2 regions of the Yersinia massiliensis genome follow, and region 1 is predicted to be linked to the other one. Evidence: riboswitches for the same ligand, from Rfam matches in the RefSeq annotation. Region 1 holds a riboswitch; the other holds the start of a gene.

Region 1 (16,011 bases):
TCTGAATCTGTTCCTCTCGACTCTGTCCTTCTCTCTATATAGAGAAGAGACATATTAGGTAGAGATTCACGTAACGCTCTATTTATAGCGAATGAAAAACTGCGATCCAAAGCCAAGGGATAAAACCATGCAACAACGTCGTCCAATCCGCCGTGCTCTGCTTAGTGTGTCTGATAAAGCAGGTATCATTGAATTCGCCCAAGCGCTTTCACAGCGTGGCATCGAGTTACTTTCCACGGGCGGTACTGCCCGCCTGCTGGCCGATGCTGGTCTACCGGTCACCGAAGTCTCTGATTACACCGGTTTCCCAGAAATGATGGATGGCCGCGTTAAAACCCTGCATCCAAAAATCCATGGCGGCATTTTGGGTCGTCGCGGTAAAGATGATGCCATCATGACTGAACATAATATTCAGCCAATCGATATGGTCGTCGTCAATCTGTATCCTTTCGCCGAAACCGTGTCTCGCCCGGATTGTTCACTGGAAGATGCTGTTGAGAATATTGATATCGGTGGCCCTACGATGGTTCGCTCTGCCGCCAAGAACCATAAAGACGTTGCCATCGTTGTAAAGAGCAGTGACTACGCCGCCATTATTACCGAGCTGGACAATAATGAAGGTTCCCTGACCTACCCAACCCGTTTCAATTTGGCGATTAAAGCATTCGAGCATACCGCAGCCTACGACGGCATGATCGCTAACTACTTCGGTACGATGGTTCCAGCATACTATGGTGAAACTGAGCAGCCGGCAGGCCACTTCCCGCGCACCCTGAACCTTAACTATATTAAGAAGCAAGATATGCGCTACGGTGAAAACAGCCACCAGCAAGCAGCCTTCTATATAGAAGAGAATTTGAAAGAAGCTTCTGTTGCCACCGCAGAACAGCTGCAAGGCAAAGCGCTCTCATACAATAATATTGCTGATACCGATGCTGCACTGGAGTGCGTAAAAGAGTTCAGCGAACCTGCCTGTGTGATCGTCAAGCACGCTAACCCTTGTGGTGTAGCGATTAGCGACTCCATTCTCGGCGCTTACGAAAGCGCGTACAAAACTGATCCAACATCTGCCTTCGGTGGCATTATCGCCTTTAACCGTGAGTTGGATGCTACAACAGCTCAGGCAATTATTAGCCGCCAGTTTGTCGAAGTGATTATTGCACCCAGCATCAGCGCTGAAGCCCTCAGTGTGCTAGCCGCTAAACAAAACGTTCGCGTACTGATCTGTGGTCAGTGGCAGACACGTTCTGCCGGTCTGGACTTCAAACGCGTCAATGGCGGTTTACTGGTACAAGATCGTGATTTAGGTATGGTGACAGAAGCCGATCTTCGCGTGGTGTCTCAGCGTCAGCCAACGGCACAAGAACTGCGTGATGCACTGTTCTGCTGGAAAGTCGCTAAATTCGTTAAATCCAATGCGATCGTTTACGCCCGCGACAATATGACCATCGGAATAGGTGCCGGTCAGATGAGCCGCGTTTATTCTGCCAAGATTGCAGGTATCAAAGCTGCCGACGAAGGCTTGCAAGTTGCCGGTTCAGCGATGGCATCTGATGCCTTCTTCCCATTCCGTGATGGTATTGATGCTGCCGCGGCCGTTGGCATCACTTGTGTGATCCAACCTGGTGGTTCTATCCGTGATGACGAAGTGATCGCCGCCGCCGATGAACACGGTATCGCGATGATCTTTACTGATATGCGTCATTTCCGTCATTAATTAAACCGCTTAACGGAGTCACCCCGATGAATATTTTGATTATTGGTAACGGTGGGCGCGAACACGCACTAGGCTGGAAAGCAGCACAGTCGCCTTTAGCGGATAAGATTTATGTCGCACCGGGCAACGCTGGCACGGCGCTGGAACCTCAGTTAGAGAATGTGGCAATCGCCGCGACCGATGTTGCCGGTTTGCTAGCCTTCGCGCAAAGCCACGATATCGGCTTAACCATTGTTGGCCCAGAAGCACCATTAGTGATTGGTGTGGTCGATGCATTCCGCAACGCAGGTTTGACCATTTTTGGCCCGACACAAGCTGCGGCTCAGTTGGAAGGCTCTAAAGCGTTCACCAAAGACTTCTTGGCGCGCCACCAGATTCCAACCGCGTTTTACCAAAACTTCACTGAAGTAGAACCGGCACTGGCTTATGTTCGCAAAATTGGTGCACCTATCGTGATTAAGGCTGATGGATTGGCCGCCGGTAAGGGTGTAATTGTTGCGATGACGTTGGCTGAGGCAGAAACTGCCGTTCACGATATGCTGGCAGGGAATGCATTTGGCGATGCGGGTCATCGTATTGTGGTAGAAGAGTTCCTCGACGGCGAAGAAGCCAGCTTCATTGTAATGGTTGATGGCGAAAATGTGCTCCCAATGGCGACCAGTCAGGACCATAAACGTGTCGGTGATGGCGATACCGGCCCCAATACGGGTGGGATGGGTGCTTACTCGCCAGCTCCAGTGGTCACAGATGAAATCCACCAGCGCGTGATGGATCAAATTATTTGGCCTACCGTGCGCGGCATGGCAGCGGAAGGTAACGTGTATACCGGCTTCCTTTATGCTGGCTTGATGATCTCAGCAGACGGGCAACCGAAAGTTATCGAGTTCAACTGCCGCTTTGGCGACCCTGAAACACAGCCTATCATGTTGCGGATGCGCTCTGATCTTGTTGAGTTATGTCTGGCTGGAGCACAAGGCAAGCTCAATGAGAAAACCTCCGATTGGGACGAGCGCCCATCATTGGGTGTGGTTCTTGCCGCGGGGGGGTATCCGGCAGATTACCGCCAAGGCGATGTGATTTACGGATTACCGCAGCAGGAAGTGACTGACGGGAAAGTCTTCCATGCAGGTACCCAGTTAAATGGCGACAATCAAGTCGTCACCAGCGGCGGGCGTGTATTGTGCGTCACGGCACTGGGTGAAACCGTCGCGAAGGCACAACAACGCGCTTATCAATTGGCGGCGGATATTCACTGGGAGGGGAGTTTCTGTCGTAAAGATATCGGCTACCGTGCCATTGCCCGCGGTAAATAACGACACAATCTTTTCCATCTATGGGCACGGTTCGCTGTGCCCTATTGACGATTTATTGGTCGTACAGTGTCGGCAGTAAAGTGAGTGTTGGCAGCAAAGTGACTGATAGGCATTGCAATCGAGATGTTCGATACACGAAAGTATTCACAAACTACCGGCAGTCGGTTCCCAGTGGCAGAAATTCTGATTGGCAACCAGTAATAATTGTTCGCCTTCCGGTGAATCCAGCCAGGCGACACCCAGCGGCTGTACACTATCGCTCCCTCGTTTACTCAGCCAGGCCTGCGAATTATCATCGAGACTCAACCGCACTGTTTTTCCAGCACAGGTCGTGACGATACCTGCCTGCCAACGCCCCTGAATTAATCTGACGTTCCCAGCGCGTAGTGCGCTACTGAGTTCAAGGATACGTTTCGCTTCTAGCTGAAAAACCGCAATCTCATCGGCAGAGAGTTGCTCACGCCGTTCTGCTAACTGGCGCTGCATGAAGCTTACTTGCCCTTCTTCATCGAAACGAAGTTCTATGTTTTGCGGGTTACGGCCTAAATCGTTGCGGCGAATTTCACGCAAGATACCATTTTGGTATTCATAGAAAGTCACGCGGGTATTCTCCCCTGAGTAGGGGCTGTAGACGCTCATCAACACAAGTGGTTGTTGCTGCGCATTATCTTGTCGCCATAAACGTACCACACCGCTATCGGCGATGTATCCGCTGGCACTGAACTGGGGGGGACCTGAATGACTGCTACAGGCACTGAGACCAAAGACAAAGCCAAAGGTCATCAGCACCCGCTGCATAAACAAAAGGGGCTTTGCCACCCCCCTGCTTACTATTTTCACTGACACACTATTAAGATTTAACAGAATCTTTCAGTGCTTTACCAGAAACAAACGCTGGCACATTAGCTGCAGCAATTTTGATTTCTTTACCAGTTTGTGGGTTGCGGCCAGTGCGCTCATTACGATGGTTTACTTTGAAAGTACCGAAACCAACCAATTGTACTGGATCACCGTCTTTCAGAGATTCGGTAATGGCAGCCAATGTGGACTCCAAAGCCGCTTTAGCTTGAGCTTTAGAAAGGTCCGCTTTGTCCGCGATTACGTCAATCAGTTGAGTCTTATTCATAAGTTATCCTTACAGTGTGTTTATCGTTTGCAAAGCATCAAGTGCGACGGATATGCCAGCTGACAGCACTCTCCTGCATACACGCACCGATAGCCACTTTTTTTCGCCCCCCAAATGTAGAACAGACAGGGGGCAGATGTGAAGCCTTAAGACGTGACAAATCAGGCGTTAAATCACGTTTTCTTGCCTTATTGCGTTAAATTTATGCCAATGTTGCTAACAGCCGCTTCCCGTAGGTCAGATCGTAACCCTTTGATCAGATCTAAGTCTCGCTCTTCACAGTCAGCTAATAGACGGAAAATCTCCCATTGGATATCCCATTCTTCTTCAACAGCAGGCAAAATTTTCAGTTCTTCGTCGGTCATTTCTTTGCCAGCCAATGTCATTTCTAACATGGCAACAGTACGAATGGATGTTTCGCTAATCGCGATGGCATGTTCCAGTGTTTCACCACTCAAACGTGAATGAATAGCCTCACTCAATGCAATACAGGCATCGATAGCAGGATAAACACCGTAGATAGCATAGTCATCAGCAGAAGGAATTGCCTCTTCTAACTTCTCCAACTGGCTATCAAAATTGACTTTAGCGTCTTTTACCACCAACGTTTCCCAGATAAGGTCCAGAATACGCCGGTAAATCAGCGGATCGCCGAATTCAGTTTCTAAGCAGAATTGCTGATAGTTGGGATACATCCGTTCGCACAAACAAGCCATGAAAGTCAGGTGTTGCCAGCTTTCTAGCTTTTCGAGGCGTAGATGAATCGGATTACGTATCATTATGAGTTCTCATTATTCATTATCTGCGCGGCAGTGTACCCGAAATTAAATCATATCCCTATTCTTGCCAAGCAAATCAGGAGGATTCCGCACCCAACGTTGAAATTGCGGGCGGTTTGAGGCGATAGCATCTGCCCAACGGGTCGGTTCCGGCAAGCGGTAACTCGCCATGCAACGCTGAACCCAGACTAAGGCGCTCTCAACACTGACTCGATGCCCAGGTGAAATAAACAGAGGATTGCAGCGCGTTTTGCTACGCCATACCCAGCCAAGTTGCTCTTCACCGTCAATTAGCGGTTGTAATGCCCCTTTATCGCTATCCAAGGGCTGATAATGCCCGCACAGACGGCTTTTGGCGACACCGATAGTGGGCACATCAACTAACAAGCCAAAATGGCTGGCAACCCCTAAGCGGCGTGGATGCGCGATACCTTGGCCATCGACAAGCACCAGATCAGGTCGTTGCTGGAGCTGCGCCCAAGCGGCTAATAATGCCGGATATTCACGAAAAGAGAGTAAACCGGGGATATACGGCAGTGAAGTTGCAACACGAGCAACCTGATATTCCACCAGCTCAAGTGAGGGATAACGCAAAATCGCGATAGCAGCACGGGTGATTTCTCCCTGCTGCTCAAAACCGACATCAGCACCCGCAATAAAACGCACAGGCTGGTGAACGAGATTATCCAGCACAGGGGCATCTTGCAGTATCACTTCAGATGCCCGTTGTTGTTGCTCAGCCCGTAGCGCTTTGGTGTCAATCATAGCGGGTAACCTATCCAAGCCATTTATTGGTGATAAGGCCGTGATAATGCATGCACCGCATTCACAAAGGCACCCGCATGCTCTGGCGGCACATCCTGATGGATACCGTGACCCAAGTTAAAGACATGCCCTTCTCCTTGCCCATAACTGGCTAGAATAGTGCTGACTTCTTGTTCAATCCGTGCCGGTGGTGCATACAAAATTGAAGGGTCCATGTTGCCTTGCAGCGCAACTTTGTCACCGACACGATGACGGGCATCGGCGAGGTCGGTCGTCCAATCGAGGCCCAGCGCATCACAACCCGTGGCCGCCATCGCTTCAAGCCACTGTCCTCCACCTTTCGTAAACAACGTCACTGGCACACGGCGACCCTCATTTTCGCGGATCAGGCCATCGACGATTTTATGCATGTAACACAATGAGAATTCAAGATAATCACGCCCCGTCAATACCCCACCCCAAGTATCAAAGATCATCACAGACTGCGCACCGGCTTTGATTTGGGCATTGAGATACAAAATGACGCTATCAGCCACTTTATCTAGCAACAGATGCAATGTTTGCGGTTCCGCGTACATCATTTTTTTCAATTTGGTGAAGGCTTTACTACTGCCCCCCTCAACCATATAGGTTGCCAGTGTCCATGGGCTACCGGAGAAACCAATCAGTGGCACTTGCCCTGCCAACTCACGGCGAATCGTTCGCACCGCATTCATGACATAGCCCAATTCTTGTTCCGGATCGGGGATCGGCAACTTTTCAACATCAGCACGGCAGGTAATAGGGGATTGGAAGCGAGGGCCTTCGCCAGCTTCAAAATAGAGCCCTAGCCCCATGGCGTCAGGGATGGTCAGAATGTCTGAAAACAGAATCGCTGCATCCAGAGGATAACGACGCAATGGCTGCATTGTCACTTCACAGGCTAACTCGGCATTTTTGCACAGCGACATAAAATCCCCCGCCACAGCACGGGTAGCTTTATATTCTGGCAAATAGCGGCCTGCTTGGCGCATCATCCATACTGGCGTCACATCTACCGGCTGGCGCAGTAAAGCCCGCAGATAGCGATCGTTTTTCAATTCATTCATGGTGGTGCTCCCTTAGTCATCTAGCGGCCATCAATCATTTAGCAGCGATTTTTTATTGAGCGACAGTCTCTTATTTAGCGACAGCCTTTTATTGAGCGGCATTGTAGCATGCCGGATTCAGCTTTCCTGCTCGCGGCGGCACAAGGCGACCGTATCCTCAATCAACCTGCGAGCCACGGTGCCTGGCGGTGGCAGTAGCGGTAATTGATCGTAACGATACCAACCCGCATTCAGCAGTTCTTTCGGATCATGCCGCAATTCACCGCTGTCGTACTCCGCCATAAACGCCATCATGAGCGAGTGTGGGAACGGCCAAGGCTGTGAGGTCACATAGCGCAGATTCTTTATGTGGATATTGCTTTCTTCTAACACTTCGCGCGACACCGCTTGCTCGAGTGTCTCACCGACTTCCACAAAACCCGCTAACACGGTATTGATACCGCCACGATGCCGTACATGCTGTGCCAATAAGATTTCATCACCGCGACGGATGGCAACAATCACACAAGGGGCGATTTGCGGGTAATAACGTTCTCGGCAGTGATTACACAAGCAAGCCCATTCGGTGCGGCTGGCATGCATTTGATGGCCGCAATAACCGCAATAGCGGTGAGAGCGATAAAACTCTGCCAACTGCACACCTCGGCCAGCCAATTGGAACAATCCGCGATCGATATCCAGCAATTGGCGTACTGACCCCATCTCAGTGGGCATATTCTGGCGGATCAGCCAAACAGCCTCCCCTTGCCATTCACCAATCTGTCTAGCGGTTGCTCCCTGTAGCAACCAATTGGCTGCATTCCCTTTAGGCAGTTCACCTTTCGGTAACCATAATCTGTTTTCATGGCTGACAATCCACCAGCCACTTTCTTTACCTGTAAGTTGTAGTTCCATATCGTTGTTGCACAACCTCGACTTCACTGGCAATCTAGAAACTGGCTTGTTACTTTTTTGTAACTCATTATTACATCACGGAGTCGTTCATGCTAAATCGACTGGAAAGCCTGACTCAACGCGTTGGCGGCAGTAACGAATTAATAGATCAATGGCTTCATGCGCGTAAAGAACTCTTAGTTTCATATTGCACAGTGATCGGTATTAAGCCACAAAAAGAAAAGCATACCCCGCTAAATGAAAAAGCGCTGGAGAACTTTTGCCATAATTTGGTGGATTATCTTTCTTCGGGTCATTTTCACATCTACGACAGAATTATCAAGCAAGTAGAAGGCGAGTCTAGCCCGAGAATGGCGCTGACCACCAAAGTCTATCCCGCATTAAAAAACAACACTCAAACGATCATGTCTTTCCATGATCGCTACTCAAACATTGAGATCGATGATGATAGCTGCACCGAGTTTCAGCAGGCATTATCCGATATCGGTGAAGCCCTCGACGCTCGCTTCCAGCTAGAAGATCAACTGATTAAATGGGCTGCAGAGTCTTGGCAAGCGGCTCAACCGGAAAATAAAGAGAGCCGAGCGAATTAACCGAATAGATTTGGATCGACTATTGTAGTTTTAAAATAACCTCATATACTCAAAGCTCTTGTCGGAGTGCCTAGCGTAGGTTTTTAAAAGCAGACGCAGGCTGAGACCGTTAATTCGGGATCCGCGGAACCTGATCGGGTTAGTACCCGCGAAGGGAACAAGAGTAATTTATCGCTACAGACCCGGCATTCTCCCTTCACAGGTGGCTACCGGTTACTGGCCAACATCGTTACTCCCGCCAAGCTCCAGACAAGCAATTTTCCCTCTACACCACACTGGTAGGAATTTGCTATGTCTAAAAATACAATGTCATCCACCGTTAAAAACCCGTCACGTCCGCGTAAAGTACAGCGTGAAGAAGCTCAGCAATTTATTGATACTTTGCAAGGAGTGACCTTCCCCAACTCTCAACGAATCTATTTACAAGGCTCGCGACCTGATATTCAGGTTCCCATGCGCGAGATCCAGCTTAGCCCAACGTTGATCGGCGGCGGCAAAGATGATCCTCGCTACGAAGACAATGAAGCTATCCCGGTTTACGACACCTCTGGCCCCTATGGCGACCCGCTCGCTAAGCTCGATGTCCACGCCGGCCTGCCCAAATTGCGTGCTAGCTGGATAGCGGATCGTCAAGATACCGAAGCACTGAGCACGGTCAGTTCAGGCTTTACTCAACAGCGCTTGGCTGATGAAGGTCTAGATCATTTGCGCTTTGAGCACCTACCACGTCCGCAAAAAGCCATCGATGGCAAATGCGTTACCCAACTTCATTACGCTCGGGCGGGTATTGCCACACCAGAAATGGAGTTTATCGCTATTCGCGAAAATATGGGGCGTGAAAGGATTCGCGGGGAAGTCCTGCGCCACCAGCATCCTGGGCAAAATTTTGGGGCCAACTTGCCGGATAACATCACAGCAGAATTCGTGCGCCAAGAAGTTGCCGCAGGCCGCGCCATCATCCCCGCCAATATTAATCACCCAGAAGCCGAACCCATGATTATTGGTCGAAACTTCTTGGTCAAAGTGAACGCCAATATCGGTAACTCGGCCGTGACCTCCTCCATCGAAGAAGAGGTGGAGAAATTGGTTTGGTCAACGCGCTGGGGGGCCGATACCGTGATGGATTTGTCTACGGGCCGCTATATTCATGAAACCCGTGAATGGATTCTACGTAATAGCCCAGTCCCCATCGGCACCGTGCCTATCTATCAGGCATTAGAAAAAGTGAATGGTGTTGCCGAGAATTTAACGTGGGAAATGTTCCGCGATACTTTGCTAGAGCAGGCGGAACAAGGGGTGGACTATTTTACCATCCACGCCGGTGTGTTACTGCGTTATGTGCCGATGACCGCAAAACGTTTGACCGGCATCGTTTCTCGCGGTGGTTCCATTATGGCGAAATGGTGCCTTTCCCATCATCAGGAAAACTTCCTGTATCAGCATTTCCGTGAAATCTGCCAAATTTGCGCAGCCTACGACGTTTCATTATCACTGGGTGATGGCTTACGTCCAGGTTCTATTCAAGATGCCAATGACGAAGCCCAGTTCGCCGAATTGCATACCTTGGGTGAATTGACCAAGATCGCGTGGGAATACGATGTTCAGGTGATGATCGAAGGGCCGGGTCATGTTCCCATGCAAATGATCCGTCGCAATATGACTGAAGAGCTTGAGCACTGTCACGAAGCGCCTTTTTATACCTTAGGCCCGCTCACGACGGATATCGCACCGGGTTACGATCACTTCACCTCAGGTATTGGTGCGGCCATGATCGGTTGGTTTGGTTGTGCCATGTTGTGTTATGTCACACCGAAAGAGCATCTTGGTCTGCCGAATAAAGACGATGTAAAACAGGGACTCATCACTTACAAAATAGCCGCTCATGCCGCCGATCTGGCCAAAGGGCATCCTGGCGCGCAGATCCGCGATAACGCCATGTCCAAAGCCCGTTTTGAATTCCGCTGGGAAGATCAATTTAATCTGGCTCTCGATCCTGAAACTGCACGCGCTTATCACGATGAAACCTTGCCGCAAGAGTCCGGTAAAGTGGCCCATTTCTGCTCAATGTGCGGCCCAAAATTCTGCTCAATGAAAATCTCGCAAGAAGTACGCGACTATGCTGCTACGCAAGAACAAGCGGCTAGGCAAGAACAGGCCGCTAATCAAGAACGGGCTACACAGGAAACCCAAGCTCAACCTATCCAGATTCAGCAATCTGGCATGGAAAAGATGTCAGCTGAGTTCCGCTCTCGTGGCAGCGAGTTGTATCACAGCGCGAGTATCCGGCAGACAGAGGTTAACGATGAACAAGCTTGATGCTCCTTTTGCCGCAACTGAGCACCGTCTAGGGTTGTATCCAGTGGTGGATTCCTTGGTCTGGATCACTCGATTACTCGCCAGTGGCGTGACGACTATCCAACTGCGCATCAAAGATTTAGATGATAAGCAGGTGGAGCAGGATATTGCCGCTGCCATTGAGTTGGGTAAACGCTATAACGCACGATTATTTATCAATGATTACTGGCGGCTCGCCATTAAGCACGGCGCATATGGGGTTCACCTCGGGCAAGAGGATCTTGAGATTGCCGATTTAGCCGCTATTCAGCAGGCCGGATTACGCCTTGGTGTCTCCACCCACGATGAACAGGAACTGGCGCTGGCCCGTGAGTTACGCCCTTCTTATATTGCTCTCGGCCATATTTTCCCTACCCAAACCAAGCAGATGCCCTCTTCTCCGCAAGGTATAGCCGCATTAACGCGGCAAGTGATCAATACACCTGATTACCCTACGGTTGCCATTGGTGGCATCAGTTTGGAGCGCGTGCCTGACGTTGTCGCCAGCGGTGTGGGGAGCGTTGCGGTGGTCAGTGCCATCACTCAAGCCGCAGATTGGCAGCATGCCACAGCACAGTTATTGCGACTGGTCGAAGGTAAGGAGATAGCTTATGCATGATAACGCATTGAGTGATAGAGATTTTCTACGCTACAGCCGCCAACTGTTGCTGGAGGATATCGGCCCCGACGGGCAGCAAAAACTGAAACAAGCCAGCGTATTGATTGTGGGTCTCGGGGGGCTTGGTTCACCTGCTGCGCTCTATTTAGCGGCGGCTGGCGTAGGAAAGTTGTGGTTAGCCGATGATGATGCCTTGGAAATAAGTAACTTACAGCGTCAGGTCCTTTACCGCACGGCTGATATTGGCCAAAGCAAAGCCAAATTGGCACAGCGCCAGTTGCAAGGTCTAAACCCGCAGATAGAAGCCATCACCCTCGAACAACGTTTGGCGGGCAATACCTTAACCGAAGCTGTCGCGGCGGCAGATTTGGTACTCGATTGTTGCGACAACATGGAAACCCGTCATCAGGTCAATGCCGCCTGCGTCCAAGCAGGCAAACCCTTGATCAGTGGCAGTGCCGTTGGATTCAGCGGCCAATTGCTCATTATAGAACCCCCTTACGCCCACGGTTGCTATGCCTGCTTATATCCCAGCAAAGAAACACAGCAGCGTAACTGCCGTACCGCCGGCGTGTTAGGGCCAGTCGTGGGTGTTATCGGAACATTGCAGGCATTGGAAGCCATCAAAATGCTGGCAGGGCTGCCCTCGGCACTCAGTGGCAAATTGCGGCTATTCGATGGCAAACAGCAAAGCTGGAGCACGTTACAACTCAGCAAAGCCAACCATTGCCCGGCTTGCGGAGGCAGAACGTGAAAATCTCACTGAATGATGAATTGATCGAGCTAGATAACGCGTTGACGGTAAATGGGCTATTAACTCAGTTGGGTTACAACCAGCCTGGCAGTGCGCTCGCCATCAATCAAACCATTATTCCCCGTGATAGTTGGGACTACCACCTATTACAGGATGGGGATGACATTTTGCTGTTTCAAGCCATTGCAGGGGGCTGATATGTTGAAAATTGCTGATACCACATTTACCTCAAGATTGTTTACCGGCACGGGAAAATTTTCGTCGCCTGCACTGATGCTCGAAGCACTACAGGCTTCAGGTTCACAGTTAATTACCATGGCGATGAAGCGAGTTGACTTGAAATCAGGCAACGATGCTATTTTGGCCCCCTTGCGTCAATTAGGTGTGCGCTTACTACCCAATACTTCTGGGGCGAAAACCGCTGAAGAAGCGGTGTTTGCCGCACGTTTAGCACGCGAAGCCCTCGGGACTCACTGGGTGAAACTCGAGATCCACCCCGATGTGAAGTACCTGCTACCCGATCCGATAGAAACTCTGAAAGCCGCTGAAATATTGGTGAAAGACGGTTTTGTGGTGTTGCCTTACTGTGGCGCGGACCCGGTATTATGTAAACGGCTGGAGGAGGTAGGCTGTGCCGCTGTGATGCCGCTAGGGGCGCCGATAGGTTCAAATTTAGGCTTACGCACCCGCGACTTTCTACAAATCATTATTGAGCAAACGAAAGTGCCAGTGGTGGTCGATGCAGGTATTGGCGCGCCTAGTCATGCCGTTGAAGCGATAGAACTGGGAGCAGATGCCGTACTCGTGAATACTGCGATTGCTGTTGCACGTTCACCGGTACAAATGGCCCATGCCTTCCGGTTAGCAGTAGAATCTGGCGAGCTGGCGCGCCAAGCTGGATTGGGGCAATCACAACATCAGGCGACAGCCACCAGCCCACTGACCGGTTTCCTCAGCCAGCTAGAGGAGAATCATCATGCCTGAAGATTTTAGTTCTCATTGGCAGCAATTGGATTGGGACGATATCTCTCTGCGCATCAATGCGAAAACCGCGCGTGACGTCGAACGGGCGTTAAATAGCACCAAGCCCGACCGAGAAGATCTGATGGCGCTGATTTCACCCGCAGCACTGGCCTATCTGGAGCCGATGGCGCAAAAAGCTCAGCAGCTCACCCGCCAACGTTTCGGCAATACTGTCGGGTTTTATGTCCCGCTGTACCTTTCCAATCTCTGTGCGAATGATTGTACTTATTGCGGCTTCTCCATGAGCAATCGCATCAAGCGTAAAACACTGGATGAAGCTGAGATCATCCGTGAATGTGAAGCTATCAAAGCATTGGGTTTCGAACATCTACTGTTGGTCACCGGTGAGCACCAAGCGAAAGTGGGCATGGACTATTTCCGACGCCACTTACCTGCGATTCGTCGTCGTTTCAGTTCGTTAATGATGGAAGTGCAGCCGCTAGCAGAAGCGGAATATGCAGAATTAAAAACGCTGGGATTGGATGGCGTGATGGTTTATCAGGAAACCTATCACCCAGCCACTTATCAGCAGCATCATTTACGGGGCCATAAGCAAGATTTCCATTGGCGGTTGGCGACCCCTGACCGCTTAGGTCGGGCAGGAATCGATAAGATAGGATTAGGCGCGTTGATCGGGCTATCGAACAGTTGGCGAACGGATTGCTATATGCTGGCAGAACATCTGTTTTATCTGCAAAAAACCTATTGGCAGAGCCGCTATTCGATCTCTTTCCCACGGTTACGGCCCTGCGCTGGTGGCATTGAGCCAGCATCACTGATGAGTGAGCCGCAGCTACTGCAACTGATTTGCGCATTTCGTCTGTTTGCACCGGATGTGGAATTGTCACTCTCGACTCGGGAATCCCCCTTCTTCCGCGACAATGTCATTCCCGTGGCAATCAATAATGTCAGTGCAGGATCGAAGACTCAACCAGGGGGATATGCTGACGATCATCCTGAACTGGAACAGTTCGCTCCCCATGATAATCGCTCTCCGCAGCAAGTCGCCCAAGCATTGACGCAAGCAGGGTTACAACCTGTTTGGAAAGATTGGGATCGTCATTTAGGTCGAGCAATTCAGTAGTCGAGACTCAGCCCACTGAAAAACGGTAAAAAAAAACCGCTCCCAAAGGAGCGGTTTTTAGCTTGGTGACAAACAAAGAGATTAGTCTTTGCTGTTACCGAAACCAGCGTTAAGCAATTCAGCCAAGTTAGCTGTTGCTTCATCCGCGCTAACTTGCGGAACAACAGGCACTTCACCCAGCGCTTTACGGCGCGCACGATCCTGATGATATGCGTAACCGGTACCGGCTGGAATCAGACGGCCCACGATAACGTTCTCTTTCAGGCCGCGCAGTTCATCACGTTTACCGGCAACTGCCGCTTCAGTAAGAACGCGCGTGGTTTCCTGGAACGACGCTGCAGAGATAAAGGACTCGGTCGCCAAGGATGCCTTGGTGATACCCAGCAGGTCACGTGTGAACGTAGCCTCAATTTTGCCTTCTGCTGCCAGCTGACGGTTAGCGATTTTAACGCGAGACATTTCTGCCTGCTCGCCTTCCAGGAAGTCGGTGCCACCAGCGTCAACGATGGTGCCTTTACGCAACATCTGACGAACGATAACTTCGATGTGTTTATCGTTAATCTTAACGCCTTGCAGACGGTAAACTTCCTGCACTTCGTTGGTGATGTAACGGGTAACCGCGTGAACACCACGAAGACGCAGAATGTCATGTGGAGATTCTGGGCCGTCGGAGACCACGTCACCGCGTTCTACAATTTCACCTTCGAACACGTTGAGCTGACGCCATTTCGGAATCATCTCTTCGTATGCATCGCTACCATCCAACGGTGAGATCACCAAACGACGCTTGCCTTTGGTCTCTTTACCGAACGAGATGATCCCGCTGATTTCAGCCAGGATTGCAGGCTCTTTCGGACGACGTGCTTCGAACAAGTCAGCAACACGTGGCAGACCACCGGTAATATCCTTGGTACCGCTTGATTCTTGCGGAATACGCGCCAAGGTATCACCTGCGCCGATCTGAATGCCGTCTTCCAACTGTACAATCGCTTTACCTGGCAGGAAGTATTGAGCAGGCATATCAGTACCTGGGATCAATACGTCGTTGCCTTTGGCATCAACAATTTTCAGTGCTGGACGCAGGTCTTTACCGCTACCGGTACGCTCTGCTGAATCCAGAACCACCAGAGAAGACAAACCAGTCAGTTCGTCGGTCTGGCGAGTAATGGTCTGGCCGTCAACCATGTCCGCAAAGCGAATGAAGCCACTCACTTCGGTCACAACTGGCATGATGTGCGGATCCCAGTTAGCAACGGTTTCGCCGCCCTGAACTTCTGCACCATCGCCTTTGCCCATTACGGCACCATAAGGCACTTTGTAGCTTTCTTTAGTCCGACCGAATTCGTCGATCAGCTTCAGCTCAGTATTACGAGAAGTAATAACCAGCTTGCCTGCTGCATTGGTCACGAACTTGACGTTGCTCAGTTTCAGCGTGCCTTTGTTCTTAACCTGAATGCTGGATTCTGCTGCCGCACGAGATGCCGCACCACCGATGTGGAACGTACGCATCGTAAGCTGTGTACCTGGCTCACCGATGGACTGTGCTGCAATAACACCCACTGCTTCACCTTTGTTGATGATGTGACCACGTGCCAGGTCGCGACCATAGCAGTTAGCACACACACCGAAATCGGTTTCACAGCTTACAACTGAACGAACTTTGACGCTGTCGACGGAGTTATCTTCTAACAGATCACACCATTTTTCATCCAACAGGGTGTTACGCGGAACCAGAATATCAGCCGTACCCGGCTTGATAACTTCTTCAGCGGTCACACGACCCAGAACGCGATCGCGCAGTGGCTCTTTAACATCACCACCTTCGATAACTGGTGTCATAACGATACCGTTATGAGTACCACAGTCATCTTCAGTCACAACCAGATCCTGTGCCACGTCAACCAAACGACGAGTCAGGTAAC
Region 2 (16,011 bases), 1.7 Mb from region 1:
TTCTGCTCAACTAAAGCCCACCTTTCACCTACAGTTGTAGTGAAACTTCCATGTAATAAAATCAAATAATTTTCATATATTTCAATGTGTTATTTTTAGTCTGTGACGCTTTGGTATGGGGTTCTCTGCATGATTTCATTAATAAATTTTAATTAAGACCTTATGATTTATATTATTTTATAGCTTATGTTTTAATTGCTGCTCTGATTTTTTAATTCAAATAAAGAGTACATTTTTATGCGCTGCATAATAACTATATCTGATCACAATAATTTTTTCTCGTATGGGCTGTATCATTTATTTAAGAGCCATCTTAAAAATTGTTTATTGGTTAAGACTACGAGTCTTGGCAATGAAACTGATGATAGCTTTATCGCTATATCCTTTTGTGAGAATGTCAGCGTTACTCTTGAAATTAGAGATAAAAAACATATGGCAAGAGAACTTACTTCGGAAGTGGTTATTTTTAGAGATGACAGTGTTAATCAATTAAGCCATAAAGTTGAATCTACAATCGCTAATATGCTAAAGCATGGCCACGGGCATGATGTTATCTGTAATAATCGTGGAGTTATTAAATTAACGTCAACTCAAATAAAAATTTGCGAATTTTTTTATAATGGTATTACCACTAAGACTGCTTCTATTTTACTGAATCTAAGTGAGAAAACCATTAGCACTCATAAGCGAAATGTTATGAAAAAGATAAATGTTATTAATAATCAAGGGCTATATCTTTGGATTGAAAAAAATAAGAATAACTATTTTTAAGTGTCCATAAAAACAAATAAATTAAAATGATAAGGTTTTTTTGATGAACGACATTGCTCTTGTGAATAAAACTTATTTCATATTTAAAATAATTATGTCTATCGTGTTTGTCTATTTTGTTTCATTTTTACTGCTAAAGGTTAGATATTGTAAAAGTGATGTAATTAATTGTAATGCGAATCTGACCATTCATAGAAAAGAACTGGGTCTAATGACAAAACTTATGGTCGAATTTTCTATGAATAATAATAATGGAATTGTCTATATTGATGGCGTTGTTTATAAAAATAATGAGAAGATAGGCACGATAAGTCGTAGAACCTTTTTTGATGTAACAGCAATTAATGATGATTTGTTACTAATATCGAAAAGAAATTGGGTGACAGAAACTAATAATGTGAATGAATCTTTATTTTCAGAGCTGATGCTATCGAAGTTTTATTTAGTTGATGATCATCCGATGGCTGCTTTCTTCACTAAAAATCGTAACGGAAGTTATTATATTTCGACTAAAACCATGCCCTATGTGTACTGCTCTAAGGTTTTAGGAGATCGCTAGAGTTATCCTTTTAGAAATAGTGGTCTATTAACATACTGAGGATATTATTGCTGCTCAGCCTCCTGTAAGTAACCCGTCAACGCGAATCATTCATTCCTTCATACAGATTATGTCCCTTGGAGGAGATCGTCATGTGCAAGCTCCATTATCTGTTAATTGCCTTTATGCTGTCTATTTGGGTTAGGGAACCTGAAAAGATAGCAGTCACAAAGCTGGGCTATCTCAGGTAACTGACTTCAGCATATAACCCCAATTGATGGATTTAACTGTCATGTTTCAAACATATTCGGACTGATATTCTGTATTGTCTGTATTAAACAATACATTTAAGAGTGAAGTTAAATATATTTAAAATCAACAAATTACAAGTTTATTTTTATTGAAGATAAACCTGAAGAGTCTTAACTCCACCTTAATTAGACTAAATCACTAAATGGTTAGCTTTCTCTAGAACATACTCAAATCCCTAATCAACGTGTCACTAGAGGAATAAATACATGCGTACAACACTTTTAACTTTATCACCTGCCGCATTGTTATTGTTGGCTTCGACTGGAACGGCTTTTGCCGCAGAATCTGGTCGTAATGCCATGATAACAATAGAGGCTAGCATCGTAACTGCAACCTGTGATGTCTCGGTCACTGACCGATTGAATTTGAATAACCACACAGCAGCCGTTTTCACTGCCGCTGATACTTTTATTGATACGACGGCACAAAATTTTGATGTGAGACTGATGAATTGTGGGAAACCGTCGGCGGAGGATGATACTGCGAGCTTGCGTATTTCGGGTTCAACACTGAGCGGTGGCAGTAACAATATCTTTAACAGCGATAATAGCTCTAGTGTTGGTGTCATGGTCAAACATGAAGGCACCATCCTACAAAGTGGAGACTCTATTCTTGTTGGGACTGCGGGTAGTACGCCGGCACCTGGAGATTTTGAAAAATCGATTTCCTTAAGTGCCGCGTTGGCTACCACTAATATATCGGCCATCGAAAATACAAAGATTAGTGCGCCAATTACATTTAGCTTCGTTTATAACTAACCATTTCTGATGGCAGGCGATGATAACTCCCTGCCATCAGGCAAGAGGAGTTTGAGTAATGAAATTTTTATTTCGCACACTGTCTTTAATATTTGTTGGTTTGACTGCCAGTCAAACCGTTCAGGCTGGCGGATTTGGTATTAGTGCCACTCGGCTAATTTACCCACAGGGTGCATCGAGTGTTTCACTGACCTTGCGCAATACGCAACCAGATGCTCCTTATTTGGTACAGACCACTGTCAGCACTTCTATTGATGGGAAAGGAGTTGCCCCTTTTTTGGTTACTCCTCCTTTATTTCGACTCGAACCAAATAGTAGCAACCAAATTCGGATTTCTGCTAAAGGCGGGGCTTTGCCCAGTGATCGTGAATCGGTTTTCTATATTAATGCTCGGGCTATACCCAGTAGTGTTGCAGGAACAGGAGAAGATCAGCAACAAAGCGTTGGTGGTGAAGTAAAACTGGGCGTTGCGAACGTCATCAAGCTATTTTATCGCCCTGCTGGATTAGCCCCGACAGTCGCCAATGCCCATAAGAACCTACAAATTACCCGAGTGAAAGAGGGATTACAGGTTTATAACGCCTCACCCTATTTTATTAATTTTGCTGGCATCAGTTTTGCCGGAGAGGCGCTATCTTTGGCACGCCCCGAAGCCAGTATGATTGCCCCTTTCAGTAGCCATATCTTCCCGACCAAAGTTAAACAAGGGGAGATCCGCTGGCGGGTGATCAACGATCTTGGAGGTATCGATGCCTTTACTAAAGTGGTGCCGTAATGCGGGTTCTGCGAGCCTTTTCATCGGTATAGTCGCTCTGCCGGTACAAGCTGCTGAAACAGTGGATTTCCGTGCCACCATTGTCCCTGGAACTTGCGAAATTAAGCTAGATCAAGAGGTTTTGCATTTGGGGAGTGTCCAGACAAGCTCGTTGTTATCGGGAACCGTGGCTGAATCCAATACTTTCTCTCTGGAAGTACAAAATTGCAGCGGGACAGCACCTAGTAGCCAAAAACCTGTTATCCAGGTCACTGGGAAGGGTGATGGTAATGATGGTAAATGGCTGTTTCGTGACGCTGATTCAGACGCTCAAGGGGTTGGTGTGCTGCTAACTCAAAACATGAATACCGTTAGCCATGGTGACAAGCTCCAATTTCAAGGAATAGTTCCGCCAGCCACAGGAGCCGCTATGGCATTTTCCGCTGGGGTATCCTGTATTGATTCGGGGGGCTGTAACCCAACCGCCGGTAAGCTCATTGCTCGAGTTACCTTCAATTTTCTTTACGATTAAGAGCGCATTATGATTCGAGCCTTTCGTTTCCGAGGCCTGCAACTGATTAGTTGCTTACTCCTTGGCTTCTGGGGAAATTTCGTTTTTGCTGCTGATGGCGGAATAAGCCTTGGACAAACGCGGGTCGTATTTAATGAAACTGATCAGGCGCGCACTGTTCTGGTTAAAAATGATGGCGATAAAACTTATTTAATTCAGTCTCTGGTTCAACTGGATCCAGATAATAAGCAAGCAGCACCTTTTATCGTGACACCACCATTATTTCGGCTGGAGCCTAATAGCCGTAATTTGCTGCGTATTATACGCCAGAATGAAGGAACATTATCGCAGCAAAATGAATCGGTATTTTATTTATCTGTTCTGGCGATTCCTGCTCAAGCCTCTGAGTTAACAGAGCAGGCTCAGCTATCAATGGGAGTTCGTTTTTTGATTAAGCTGTTCTATCGCCCCGATGGGTTGAATATGACCCCGGAAGACGCTTATTGCAAATTACAATTTACCCAAGTCGCTGAGGGTATCCGTGTAGAAAATCCTACACCTTATTATTTAACGCTGGGGCAATTGAATATTAATCATCGCGCCGTTAGTTTCGAGAAGCACCCAGCAATGATTGCTCCTCATAGTAATCAAGTTTATCCAGCTATTTCACCATTGGTAATGGCTGACTGGCGAGTGATTACCGATTACGGGATCCTCTCGTCGAAATGCGAATATTTACCGCCATAATTCCTGGAGAGTAAATGAAAATTTTCTGGACTCGCCTGTCATTAATAATGATAGGGAGCTTACTGATGCTCAATAGTTTATCGGTGAGCGCAAATCAGGCTGAACTTAAGGGTATTTCCTTTTATGTGATGCGGGTTATTTACCCGGAAAATGCCAGTCAGGGTGTTGCATTAACCGTCTATAACAAAAGTGATCAGCCTTTTTTAATGCAATCTTGGATTCGGAATATGGATCCTCAAACTGGCGGCGTTGCACCGCAGGGCAAAGCCGTTACTCCGATGCCCTTTATTGTCACTCCGCCGCTGCAACGACTAGAGCCTAATAGTGATTTGACCTTGCGTATTCGGCGTACCGGAGGGGAGTTAGCACAGGATAGGGAGTCAGTATTTTATATTGCTACCAAGGCTATCCCATCGACACCTGCGAATATGGCGCAAAACGGCGGTCAATTAACGTTAGCTGTTGTCAGTAATCTTAAACTCTTTTACCGCCCCTCCAGTCTGCCGGACAGTGGGGTGGCAGGTGCTGCCTCACAACTACGCTTCCATCTGGAAGGTAATACGCTGGTTGCTGAAAACCCAACGCCGTTTTGGTTGACATTTTCTCGGTTAAAAGTGGGTAACTATTTGTTTGATAATGCGGCTATGCGTCTGATGGTTCCACCAAAAGGACAGCAACGCTATAACTTGCCTGCGGGTACAAAGGGGCCAGTTGAGTGGCAATTGCTTGATGAGTCAGCATGGAATACGCCGTTACAACAACAAAAATCACTTACTGGCTCATCTCGATATTGATATCCAGTTTACCGACAAACTTATTTTAACTGCTGGTTAATCATATGTTTTTAATTCCAATTTTGTGTATTGGCAAAACAGATAAACCAGATTGAGCTAAATATTATGAAACGGCACGTTAATGGGATAAAAATCTCACCCATATTGACGGGTGCGATATTACTTACGTCTGTTCTGCCTGCTTGGGGCCGGGATTATTTTGATGCCGGGCTGCTAATGCTTGATCAAGAGCAGTCTGAAAAAGTGGATTTGACTCAGTTTGAGGCTGCCGATCAGGTGCCTGAAGGGGCTTATCTGGTGACGATATTTGTTAATCAGATTGAGCACGGTGAGCAAACAATTACTTTCCAAAAAGGTTCTCGGAATAAGGTTGAGCCACTTCTCACGCCTGCGTTACTGAATGAGTTAGGCGTGAATACCAGTGCACTGCCGACATTCTCAAATTTACCACTGGATAAGCCAGTGGAGGATTTGCCCGCCCTGATTCCTCATGCGCAGGTGCAATTATCGCTGGCCAAGTTGCGGCTGGATATCAGTATCCCTCAAGTCGCAATGCAGCCAAATAGTAGCAATCAGGTTGACCCCTCGTTGTGGAATCAAGGGATTCCGGCATTTTTGCTGAATTATAACTTGAACGGCAGCCGCAGCCGGCGTTCTTCCCAATCAGAGTTGGGAACATCAGAGCAAACAAGCCTCTTTGCCAACTTACGGGCGGGATTGAACTTTGATGCTTGGCGTTTACGCAGCCTGATTACCCATAGCCGGAATACGACGAATGGCGATAATCGTGCAGGTGAAAGTACGCAGGACACCCAGTTTATCAATAGCTATCTGCAGCGGGATATCCAGCCCTGGCATTCTGAAATATTGGCAGGTGAAAGTAGCAGTGGTGGGGATGTTTTTGACAGCATTCCGTTCCGTGGCGTCAAACTTAACTCAACCGAAGAGATGCTGCCTAACAATCTGCGTGGTTTTGCTCCGGTTATCTCTGGTGTTGCACAAAGTAATGCGAGGGTAACCGTGAGGCAGAATGGCAACATTGTGTATCAAACCTATGTTGCACCAGGCCCGTTTACGCTAAATGACTTGGGGCAGAGTGGTTCTTCAGGTGATTTGACAGTAACGATAACGGAAGCTGATGGCTCCGTTCGCACCCAGACTGTCGCCTATTCAACACTGCCGGTAATGTTACGTCCTGGAGCATTTAAGTATGAGCTGACCAGTGGGAAATACAATGGCAGTACCACTGTGGGTTCTCAGGAGTCAACCTTTGGACTCGGCACGCTGGTTTATGGCCTGCCCTATAATCTCACGCTGTACGGTGGTGGACTGGTTGCAGATGATTACTTCTCAAGCGTGGTGGGGAGCGGGTTGTCTTTAGGGAACTTTGGTGCATTGTCTGCGGATGTCACTCAGTCGAACGCTAAGCTGAAGGACGTGGATGAGCGGCAAAAAGGGGAGTCATATCGGTTGCGCTATGCCAAAAATATTGCCAGTACCGGCACATCAATTGATGTCGCGACTATGCGCTACTCGACCCGTAATTATTACAGTTTTTCCGATGTTAACAACAATGGCTACCAATTACGCGACGATCAGTTGCCTTGGTCACAAGACCGTAAGCGCAATAGTTACCAGTTACGTTTGTCTCAGAATATGGGGGACTTCGGGTCGCTATATGTCTCTGGGATGCGGGATAACTATTGGGACAACGGTAAGGTCAATAACAACCTTACTGCGGGCTATAGCAACAGCTATCACGGGGTGACTTACGGCATGAATTACAGTATTGACCGCATTAAAGGGGACAATAGCTGGCCGGAAAACAGGCAGTTATCCATGAACGTTCAAGTTCCATTAAGTTTGTTGAGTGGCTCATCACTGGCTAACCGTAGCTTCGCCAGTTATCAGATGACAAATAACAACCAAGGTAGTGTTCAGAATCAGGCGGGTATTAACGGAACATCGATGGATGACCGTCTTTCTTACAATGTGACACAAGGCTGGTCTAACGACGGCAGCAGTGACATGGGGTCTGTGAATACCGGTTACCGTGGCAGCAAGGGCATGGCGAATATGGGATATAGCTATGGTAGTGGCTATCGCGCGGTGAATATGAATGCTAGCGGCGGGGTGGTGGCACATGCCGACGGGGTCACATTGAGCCAACCTTTGGGCGATACCGTTGCATTAGTCAGTGCGCCAGGCGCCAGAGGAAGTAAGGTGATGAGCGGCAATAATCAGGTGGACAGTCGTGGTTATGCGGTTGTGCCTTATCTCTCAAACTATCAGCGTAATAATATTAGCCTGGATCCGGCAACCCTACCTGAGGGGGTTGACATAACGCAGTCAAGCCAAAATCTCTACCCAACTAAAGGTGCAGTGGTTAAGGCTAACTTTGCAACACGTGTCGGTTATCAAGTATTGGTTACTTTGAGTAAAAGCGGCGGATTAATACCTTTTGGTGCCGTGGTTTCCGTTGAAGGGAGCGCGGGTGAAGAGCCGAATACCAGCATTGTTGGAGATGCTGGGCAGGTCTATCTCAGCGGGCTACCAGAAAGTGGTCGTCTAAAAGTGAAGTGGGGAGGGGATACTAGCCAGCAATGCAATGTATCGTTCAGTTTGGCGAACACCCCTGCCCCATCAGCGGCTAATCCGATACGTCATTTGCCATTACGTTGTGAGGTTTAACATGTTGAGCACCGAGAATTCACCCAATAGAGGGGTAAACACAGTGACAGATAAAATAAGTACCACGGGTTTTACGCGGTTACGAATAGGGCTTTGTCTGCTGTCATTGGGCGTTATTATGCCATTACAGGCAACTATCATTGAAATTGGTAGTGGTAGCCAACAATGGGCAGGTCCAGCCTTTAATCAGAGTATTTCCGCCAGTTTTGATGGCTACTATATTATGCTCAATCCAAATTACGGTCTTGTTGCCATCACGGGCGCGGGAATTCCTGAAACCACGGGTTGCGTTAATAACACCGCCCTAAGTGATGTTGGTGGAGTACAAGGGTATAAGATTGCTCAAGGAATTTTTTTGGTACCGCAGGCATCTTTCACTATGACTTATAAGTTAAATAGTGGCTCATCAGAAACCATGAGTGGAACTTTTGGCAATTCGGGCGTTCAGGGGATAATCTCAGGATCTGGAAATGCAGCGGCAACGCCGCCAAATTCTGCCTGGTGTTTATCACCTCGGGGAGTCCCGGCATCACCTTTTTTCGAGGAATATAGCGTCCGCAATGGAACAATAACGGGCCATTGGGTCATTATCACCGATGGGACCCAGCAAGATGGAATATACCCCATTCCTGAGATGTATTTTAGTAGCAGTGCATTATCGAGTGCTACGAAGGATAGTATTCTTACTGGCCATCAGGTTAAAGTTTCCACACGGCAATGCTCGATCAGTATTAATAAGTCGATCAACTTTGGCGAAGTAGAACATAATTCGACTTTTGGGGCTGAACTAGAACTAGTGAAGGATAATCTGGAGGTGGGATGCACCCAAAATAGCGCGAATCCTGCTGCTAATATTAATATAAAATTTCAGGCTAATTCAGGGCTTTATGGCAGTGAAGCAACCCGTTTATCTCTCAATGAGGGAGGAGGGTATATCACAGGTGAAATAACGGGAGTGACAGGCGCTGGAACATGTAATCTCACGCAAGGTCTGAAGTTTAATGGCGAACCATTAAAATTAGGTTCAATCAATGCGGGTGAATCTAGCGAAACTTTCTCAAATGAACTCATTTGGCGACTATGTTCCGGTGGCGACACATTACCTGTTGGTAACGTTACCGCCTCTGCAACTGCCGATATTATCTTTAACTGATCGTCGAATAACTCTAGTGAACATATATTATTATATTTAATCTACAGTATTAAAAATATTCTAATTTATAGATAAACAAACAAGTCACTGGAGTGATGGCGTGTTAGGAACAGAATTCCAGTTGGATTTTACACACTGATGAATGTTGATTTAATCAATTAAAACAAAAGATTAACTCTTAATTAAGTTTGGTTAAGACTATGTTTCTTTCTTTTGAAAACAATTGATATTAAATTCATATCAGGTTTTAGATATCGGAAAGTTGAGGCGCTAACAATGAGCGAAATTATTATGGATAGGAAGGTGAGACGATGTTTTTTATGTAAAGTTATTAATTCGGCCACCAGAGGTAAACTGATTTTAGGCATTGTACTTATTTTTATTGGTGCAATGGGAATGCTATTTGCCATTACTCAATAGTTTCTTCAAAAGCCCTGAGCTAAATCGCCAAGGGTTTAACTTATACCTCAGCGTTATTTAAGATGACTTAAAAGAGAGGTGCCCATGAGCGGTAATCGTTATTCCGAAGAGTCCTAAATTGAAGCGGGTGACTGTCGAGAGAGGCATGCTAAAAAAGCCGCGGCTTTTTGGCATCTGTTCTGCCCCGCTTAATTAATCACTTGGGATACAAACTGGGGCACATTGTGGGACTCGTACAGACTTTAGAGCTTGTTTGTTGGACTTCCCGCTGGCATTATCCTGAGCAGGGATTAACGGAACGTTAATCGCAACTATTTGATTTTATTTGACTCGGGGTGCCTGCCGCAAAAGTGGCTTGGCTGAGAAATACCCGTATAACCTGATCTGGATAATGCCAGCGTAGGGAAGTCACGGTACCAAAAGGTTCCGCCTTCTTGACCGCCGGTTAGGAGGAATATGAACGTCCAACCTGCCGCTTTTGTTTCACTTATCGCTATTAACCCGTCGTCGATCAGCTTGAGTATGGAGACATATTCATGACGCGCATTAATGCACTGACCATTGCTGGAACAGACCCCAGTGGCGGCGCGGGTATTCAAGCTGACCTAAAAACCTTCTCGGCATTGCAAGCGTATGGCACCAGTGTTATCACCGCGTTGGTGGCGCAAAATACCACTGGTGTGCAATCGGTCTATCCTATCGAACCGGCATTTGTCGCGGCTCAGTTGGATTCTGTACTGAACGATGTCCGCATTGATAGCGCCAAAATCGGCATGTTAGCCAATGCTGAAATCGTCGACATCGTTGCTGCGCAGTTACGCCGATATCCAATTGCGTTTGTCGTATTAGATACCGTCATGGTGGCGAAGAGTGGTGATCCGTTACTGGCCTCCGACGCGGTGGCCGCACTGCGCGAGCAATTGCTGCCACAGGTTGACTTGATTACGCCTAACTTGCCAGAAGCCGCGGCGTTACTGAACTGCCAGCCAGCAAGCGATGAACAACAGATGCGTGAACAAGGGCGGGCATTATTAGCGTTGGGCTGCCAAAGCGTATTAATGAAAGGGGGGCATCTATGTGGCGAAGATAGCCCAGATTGGCTATTTACCGCACAAGGTGAACAGCGTTTTGTCAGCCGTAGAATCAACACTCGGCACACTCACGGCACAGGTTGCACCTTATCAGCCGCGCTCGCCGCATTACGGCCACGGTATGGGAATTGGGCTGAAACTGTCGAAGCAGCCAAAAGTTATCTGCAAGGGGCATTGGAGCAGGCTGATTCTCTAGAGGTGGGGAGTGGGGTGGGGCCGGTTCACCATTTTCATGAGTGGTGGTGATCCCCTTCGTCCTTGAAGCCGCAGGGTTGTTAGCTGCACTCACGCGCCCGAATCACTGACTTGAGTCAGCTCATCGGGACTTATTCGCTGGCTGCCTACCTGCGGCTCCAATGACTTTGGGGATAATTTTGTTTTGAAGCCGCAGGGTTGTTAGCTGCACTCACGCGCCCGAATCACTGACTTGAGTCAGCTCATCGGGACTTATTCGCTGGCTGCCTACCTGCGGCTCCAATGACTTTGGGGATAATTTTGTTTTGAAGCCGTAGGGTTGTTAGCTGCACTCACGCGCCCGAATCACTGACTTGAGTCAGCTCATCGGGACTTATTCGCTGGCTGCCTATCCGGTGGCAGCCAATGGATCACGCTAATAAATAGCGCTGCATCATCGCAAACATCGCGATGGCGCGTTGTAGATGATGTGCATCAAAACGATTTAGCAGGTAACTGTCTGCACCTTTACGCGGGCGGATACACAGTAAGAATTTTGCATTCCCTGCTTCATCGTTTATCTGATCAAACTGATAACTGCCGATGTCTTTTTCATCTTCACGCCAAGAAATCTGTATTGCAGGGAACGGATTTGTGGCGGTGGGTTGCCTAACAGCCAAGAAATACTCACCAGCCCAAAAACCAGCATAATCCCCATCAGCCTGCAAAGATTTAGTGCGGAAAATTTTGGCTGAAGCTAGCTGGCTAATGGCATCTGAGGTTATTTCTTGCTGCGCTTGCCGCCAAAGCGGTGCACCGTTTTCTAGCTGCCAACAAGCAGCCCCGAGATAATCATTCAGATCACGCCAATCAGCATCTAATTGTTCGCGCAGTGCTTCATCGAGGATATTACGGTATTGCTGCATACCGCTGGGTTCATCGCCCAATGTTTCGTAGGTAATCAGCTCCATGGTGCGTGGCTTGCGGCGAAAACTCATCCACAGCACCACTTTAGGAATGCGAAACTCAATCGATTGAATACTCAACCGGTATCGGTCACTTTTATTCACCAGAAAACCGTTGGAGGTACCGCGCTTATTCTGATAATTTCGCACCACCACCACGTTGTTTAGCCCCATCCAACCAGAAATGTAGTGCTCATTGTCTGAGTTGGCGATATCCAGATCGAGGACCATCTGGATGATTTTATCGCTCTCAAGTTTGCTCAGTGGATGGGCATCCGCAGCAGAGTAATAGAGCTTCTTGGGTGCTTCGGGTAACTCATAGGTTAGCATGGTGCGGCCTTCTAATAATCATCTGGTTCATAGCTTAACTCAAGCTGTCATACAGATTATGGTATAACTGGAATTAGGATGAAAATTCGTGCTATGGATCAACTTTTCCCTCCATTGGTGGTCATAGACAGGCAAACACACTCTACACCTGCAAATCAGTAACACAGGGCGAGCATTCAATACCCTGACGAGTAGATAATCAGATCATAAGGATTTCGATAATGAAAGGTCGTAAAACCCGCCATTGTCTTGTTGCTGCGGCGATACTCAGTGTCCATTCCTGGGCCTTCGCGCAGCCAGTCAGTGCAACACCTGCTGTTTCCACTCCACCTGATGTCTCCGCGCCATCCGCCGTGACTTCACCTACGCCAGCCCCGGTTAAACCGCTGCCGACGACGGCAGATCTGTTGCAGCAGCCTGTTTATAAGAATAGCTGGCAGAAAATGACCAAGAGCCAGAAAAACCTCCCAGCATGGGCGCGCAAAGGCATCGGGACATCAGGGCCATATGAGATCATCCATTGGGAAGGGAAGCCGTATAAGGTCGGTAGAATTTGCAAACCTCATGACTGCAGCAACAATTTTATGTGGGTAGCATTTAGCCAGAATAAAAAGCAAGTCTGGCAAGCTTGGGGAATGCGAATCACGGTGGACAACAAACCGCAAGCGATGGACAACCCCAGCCAGTTTGCGACCTACCAATGGCTGGGCCACCCTGATGAGGTGATTCAGGCCATGCTGAAGAATCAGTTACAGCAAGACCCTAATTGGCGCTGATTTGGCGAGAATAGGCTCCAAGATGCAGGTGAATAGCTAACTGCAGATAAATAGCAAACAAATGCTGTCCCTCTGCATCTTGAAAAGGGTAGGTATCAGCTGATGCCTGCCTGATGTAAATCATGCAGATTAATCGCACCGACCAGTTTTCCTTCCAGATTAACCACTGGCGCAGCACTGATATGATGCTGATGCAGGGCTTCCAGAGCCTCACCGGCACGCCATTGCTCAGGTAATCGGAAACCGGGCCGAGTAATGGCACCAGCTAACGGTTGTTGCAAGGTACCACCCTTTACTAGCCAGCGGCGTAAGTCACCATCGGTGAACACCCCGACCACTCGCTGGTTATCATCGCACACTGCCACAAGTCCCAACCCAGTACGGCTCAACTCCAACATAGCTTCCATTACGCTGTCGGTTTCATTAACACTTGGCAGGCGATCGCCAGTTCGCATCAAATGATGGACGCGGTTGAGTAAGCGTGCACCCAAGCTGCCGCCTGGGTGCGAGCGCGCAAAATCTTCCGCGTTAAAGCCACGATAACGCATTAATGCCATCGCCAGTGCATCCCCCATCATCAGGGTATTGACCGCACTGGAGGTTGGGGCTAATCCCATCGGGCAGGCTTCGTGCTCAACGCTAATATCCAATACGCAGGCAGCATTTAACGCTAATGGCGAGGCTTTACCGCCGGTAATAGCGATCACCGGAATGTGGCTGTCAGCCAGCAGCGGCAGAATCAAATCTAACTCTTTAGCTCGGCCAGAATAGGAGATAAAAATCAGCACATCTTGCGGACCAATCATGCCTAAATCGCCGTGTAATGCTTCGGCGGGGTGAACGAAAAATGAGGGAGTGCCGGTACTGGCCAATGAAGCGGCAATTTTTTTGCCAATATGACCGGATTTGCCGATACCGGAGACGATAGCTTTACCGGTACACGCCAGCAATAGCTCACAGGCACGGACAAAATTATCATCTAAGCGAGATAACAGACGTTGTGCTTCAGTGAGCTCAATTTCCAGTGTTTCACGGGCATAGGTCAGTAATGGGTTAGTCATTTTTATCTACCAAAATGATATTGATGCCCATATCTTGCAGCGCCTGCAGATATTCAGCACTGATCCCTTTATCGGTAATCAGGGTATCAACGGCACTGAGCGGGCAGACGACATTAGGGCTTTTACGGCCAAATTTGGAGGAATCGACCAGTAGAATGATGTGGCTGGCGGCGCGGCACATCGCGGTGCTGACATGATAAACCTCGTTAAAGGTGGTCACACCGCCTTTTAAATCAACGCCATCGGCACCGATAAAGAGCTTATCGAAACTAAAATTATCAAATGCAGACTCGGCCAAACTGCCATGAAAAGACGCCGATCCTTTACGATACGTGCCACCGGGCATCAGAATAGTTTGATCGTTATTCAACTCGACCAGCTCATTGACGATATGCAGGCTGTTCGTCATCACCGTAATATTGTTGAATTTGGTCAGGTGCGGGACCATTTGTAACACGGTGCTCCCCGCATCAAAAACTAAACTGTCACCATCTTTGATGAGCTTACTGGCCGCTTGAGCGATTTGCTTTTTCTTGTCGGTATTAATATGGGTTTTACGATCAATCGGCTGTTCGACATCATCGCGGTTTAGCACTACCCCGCCATAGGTACGGATAACCGCCCCTTCTTTTTCAAGGCTGGTTAAATCCTTACGGATAGTCGTGCCGGTGGTTGAAAAGTGGGAGGCGAGTTCATCGACTGCCGTCTTGCCGTGTTGCTGGAGATATTCCAGTATTGCAACTTGCCGCTGCTTTGGTTTCATAGCGATTCCTGCTCAAGTATTTCCATTGCCTCTTTTTCAGGCACAACTTTCACATGAAAAAGAATAACTTTCATTATGAAAATATCATGATTTCGGTTTAATCGCTAACGATAGTGCAGTTTGGCATGCGGTATCCGTAGGGAAGATCACATTTGGGATTAAATCCTGTTGATGCAATCCGTGGAGGTGCGTTAGTGGGCGTGGTCGAGCAAAAACACTGATACCCCGCATGATCATGCTGTCACGCACCCGCATATTCTCATCAAAAGCTAAAGCCATCACCACTCTGGGTTTAAAGCGTCCACCTGAGCGGCCCACCCCGACGGAGCGGTTGTTCTGGCACAAGCGATCAAATGCGCGGTTGAACTGAGTAATTTGCCACCAACCGAGTAAAATTTGTAGAACCCAAGCGATGATGACAACGCTGATTAGTGCTGAAGTGGGAGTCATATTTTCGTTACTCTTCGCCCTTGACGCCGCAGCGGTGTTAGCTGCTCTCATTCACCCGAATCACTGACTGATGTCAGCTCATCGGGATTCATTCATTTGCTGCCTTGCTGCAACGCCAATGGCTTTGAGTAACCCTTTACGTTGCCCTTGACGCCGCAGCGGTGTTAGCTGCTCTCATTCACCCGAATCACTGACTGATGTCAGCTCATCGGGATTCATTCATTTGCTGCCTTGCTGCAACGCCAATGGCTTTGAGTAACCCTTTACGTTGCCCTTGACGCCGCAGCGGTGTTAGCTGCTCTCATTCACCCGAATCACTGACTGATGTCAGCTCATCGGGATTCATTCATTTGCTGCCTTGCTGCAACGCCAATGGCTTTGAGTAATCCTTTACGTTGCCCTTGACGCCGCAGCGGTGTTAGCTGCACTTATTGACCTAAATCACATATTGAAATTCCCGAATCACCGGTGCGAGTCAGTGATTCGGGTTTCTCTTTTACTACCTTAAAACATCACTTGACCACCGGTAATATTGATGGATTGACCGGTGCAATAGCTGGCCTTATCACTGGCGTAAAACAGCAGGGTATTCAACACATCTTGATAATCGCACCCGCGTTTTAGTGGCACTTTATCGGTATAGTACTTCTCAACTTCTTCTGGCTTAATACCCAACTTGGCAGCGTACTGAGGCAACAGTGACTGGAACATCGGCGATTTCAGCAAATTACCTAACATCAGTGAATGCACGGTAATACCGTAATCAGCCAAATCTAATGCTAAGGATTGCGTCAGACCCACACCGCCAAACTTCGCTGCACTGTAACCGGAGTTGTGTTTGCTGCCCACTTTACCTGATTTGGAATTGATTTGGATAATACGTCCGCCATGACCATCACGAATCATTAACCGAGAGAATTCACGAGCGCATAAGAAATAACCGACCAAATTC

What was found. Region 1 has a riboswitch for thiamine pyrophosphate ahead of thiC (phosphomethylpyrimidine synthase ThiC). Riboswitches for the same ligand answer to the same signal wherever they lie in the genome.
Region 2: another riboswitch for thiamine pyrophosphate. It lies ahead of thiD (bifunctional hydroxymethylpyrimidine kinase/phosphomethylpyrimidine kinase); the one in region 1 lies ahead of thiC (phosphomethylpyrimidine synthase ThiC).

Annotation. Positions count from the first base shown of each region.
Region 1 is NZ_CP028487.1:4,575,056-4,591,066, forward strand. It holds gene purH (bifunctional phosphoribosylaminoimidazolecarboxamide formyltransferase/IMP cyclohydrolase) at 128-1,717, shown strand; gene purD (phosphoribosylamine--glycine ligase) at 1,744-3,030, shown strand; gene DA391_RS21310 (DUF1481 domain-containing protein) at 3,175-3,828, opposite strand; gene hupA (nucleoid-associated protein HU-alpha) at 3,881-4,156, opposite strand; gene DA391_RS21320 (YjaG family protein) at 4,345-4,935, opposite strand; gene nfi (deoxyribonuclease V) at 4,981-5,700, opposite strand; gene hemE (uroporphyrinogen decarboxylase) at 5,724-6,788, opposite strand; gene nudC (NAD(+) diphosphatase) at 6,906-7,682, opposite strand; gene DA391_RS21340 (Rsd/AlgQ family anti-sigma factor) at 7,772-8,275, shown strand; TPP riboswitch at 8,328-8,449, shown strand; gene thiC (phosphomethylpyrimidine synthase ThiC) at 8,567-10,591, shown strand; gene thiE (thiamine phosphate synthase) at 10,578-11,228, shown strand; gene DA391_RS21355 (HesA/MoeB/ThiF family protein) at 11,221-11,982, shown strand; gene thiS (sulfur carrier protein ThiS) at 11,979-12,179, shown strand; gene DA391_RS21365 (thiazole synthase) at 12,181-12,966, shown strand; gene thiH (2-iminoacetate synthase ThiH) at 12,959-14,089, shown strand; gene rpoC (DNA-directed RNA polymerase subunit beta') at 14,171-16,011, opposite strand, start outside.
Region 2 is NZ_CP028487.1:1,267,638-1,283,648, forward strand. It holds gene DA391_RS05830 (helix-turn-helix transcriptional regulator) at 328-771, shown strand; gene DA391_RS05835 (hypothetical protein) at 815-1,330, shown strand; gene DA391_RS05840 (fimbrial protein) at 1,828-2,379, shown strand; gene DA391_RS05845 (fimbrial biogenesis chaperone) at 2,438-3,154, shown strand; gene DA391_RS05850 (fimbrial protein) at 3,129-3,665, shown strand; gene DA391_RS05855 (fimbrial biogenesis chaperone) at 3,675-4,391, shown strand; gene DA391_RS05860 (fimbrial biogenesis chaperone) at 4,406-5,185, shown strand; gene DA391_RS05865 (fimbria/pilus outer membrane usher protein) at 5,291-7,876, shown strand; gene DA391_RS05870 (adhesin) at 7,920-9,029, shown strand; TPP riboswitch at 9,771-9,872, shown strand; gene thiD (bifunctional hydroxymethylpyrimidine kinase/phosphomethylpyrimidine kinase) at 9,986-10,786, shown strand; gene DA391_RS05880 (hypothetical protein) at 11,146-12,009, opposite strand; gene DA391_RS05885 (inhibitor of vertebrate lysozyme family protein) at 12,231-12,785, shown strand; gene gutQ (arabinose-5-phosphate isomerase GutQ) at 12,881-13,846, opposite strand; gene srlR (glucitol operon DNA-binding transcriptional repressor SrlR) at 13,839-14,609, opposite strand; gene gutM (transcriptional regulator GutM) at 14,694-15,059, opposite strand; gene srlD (sorbitol-6-phosphate dehydrogenase) at 15,564-16,011, opposite strand, start outside.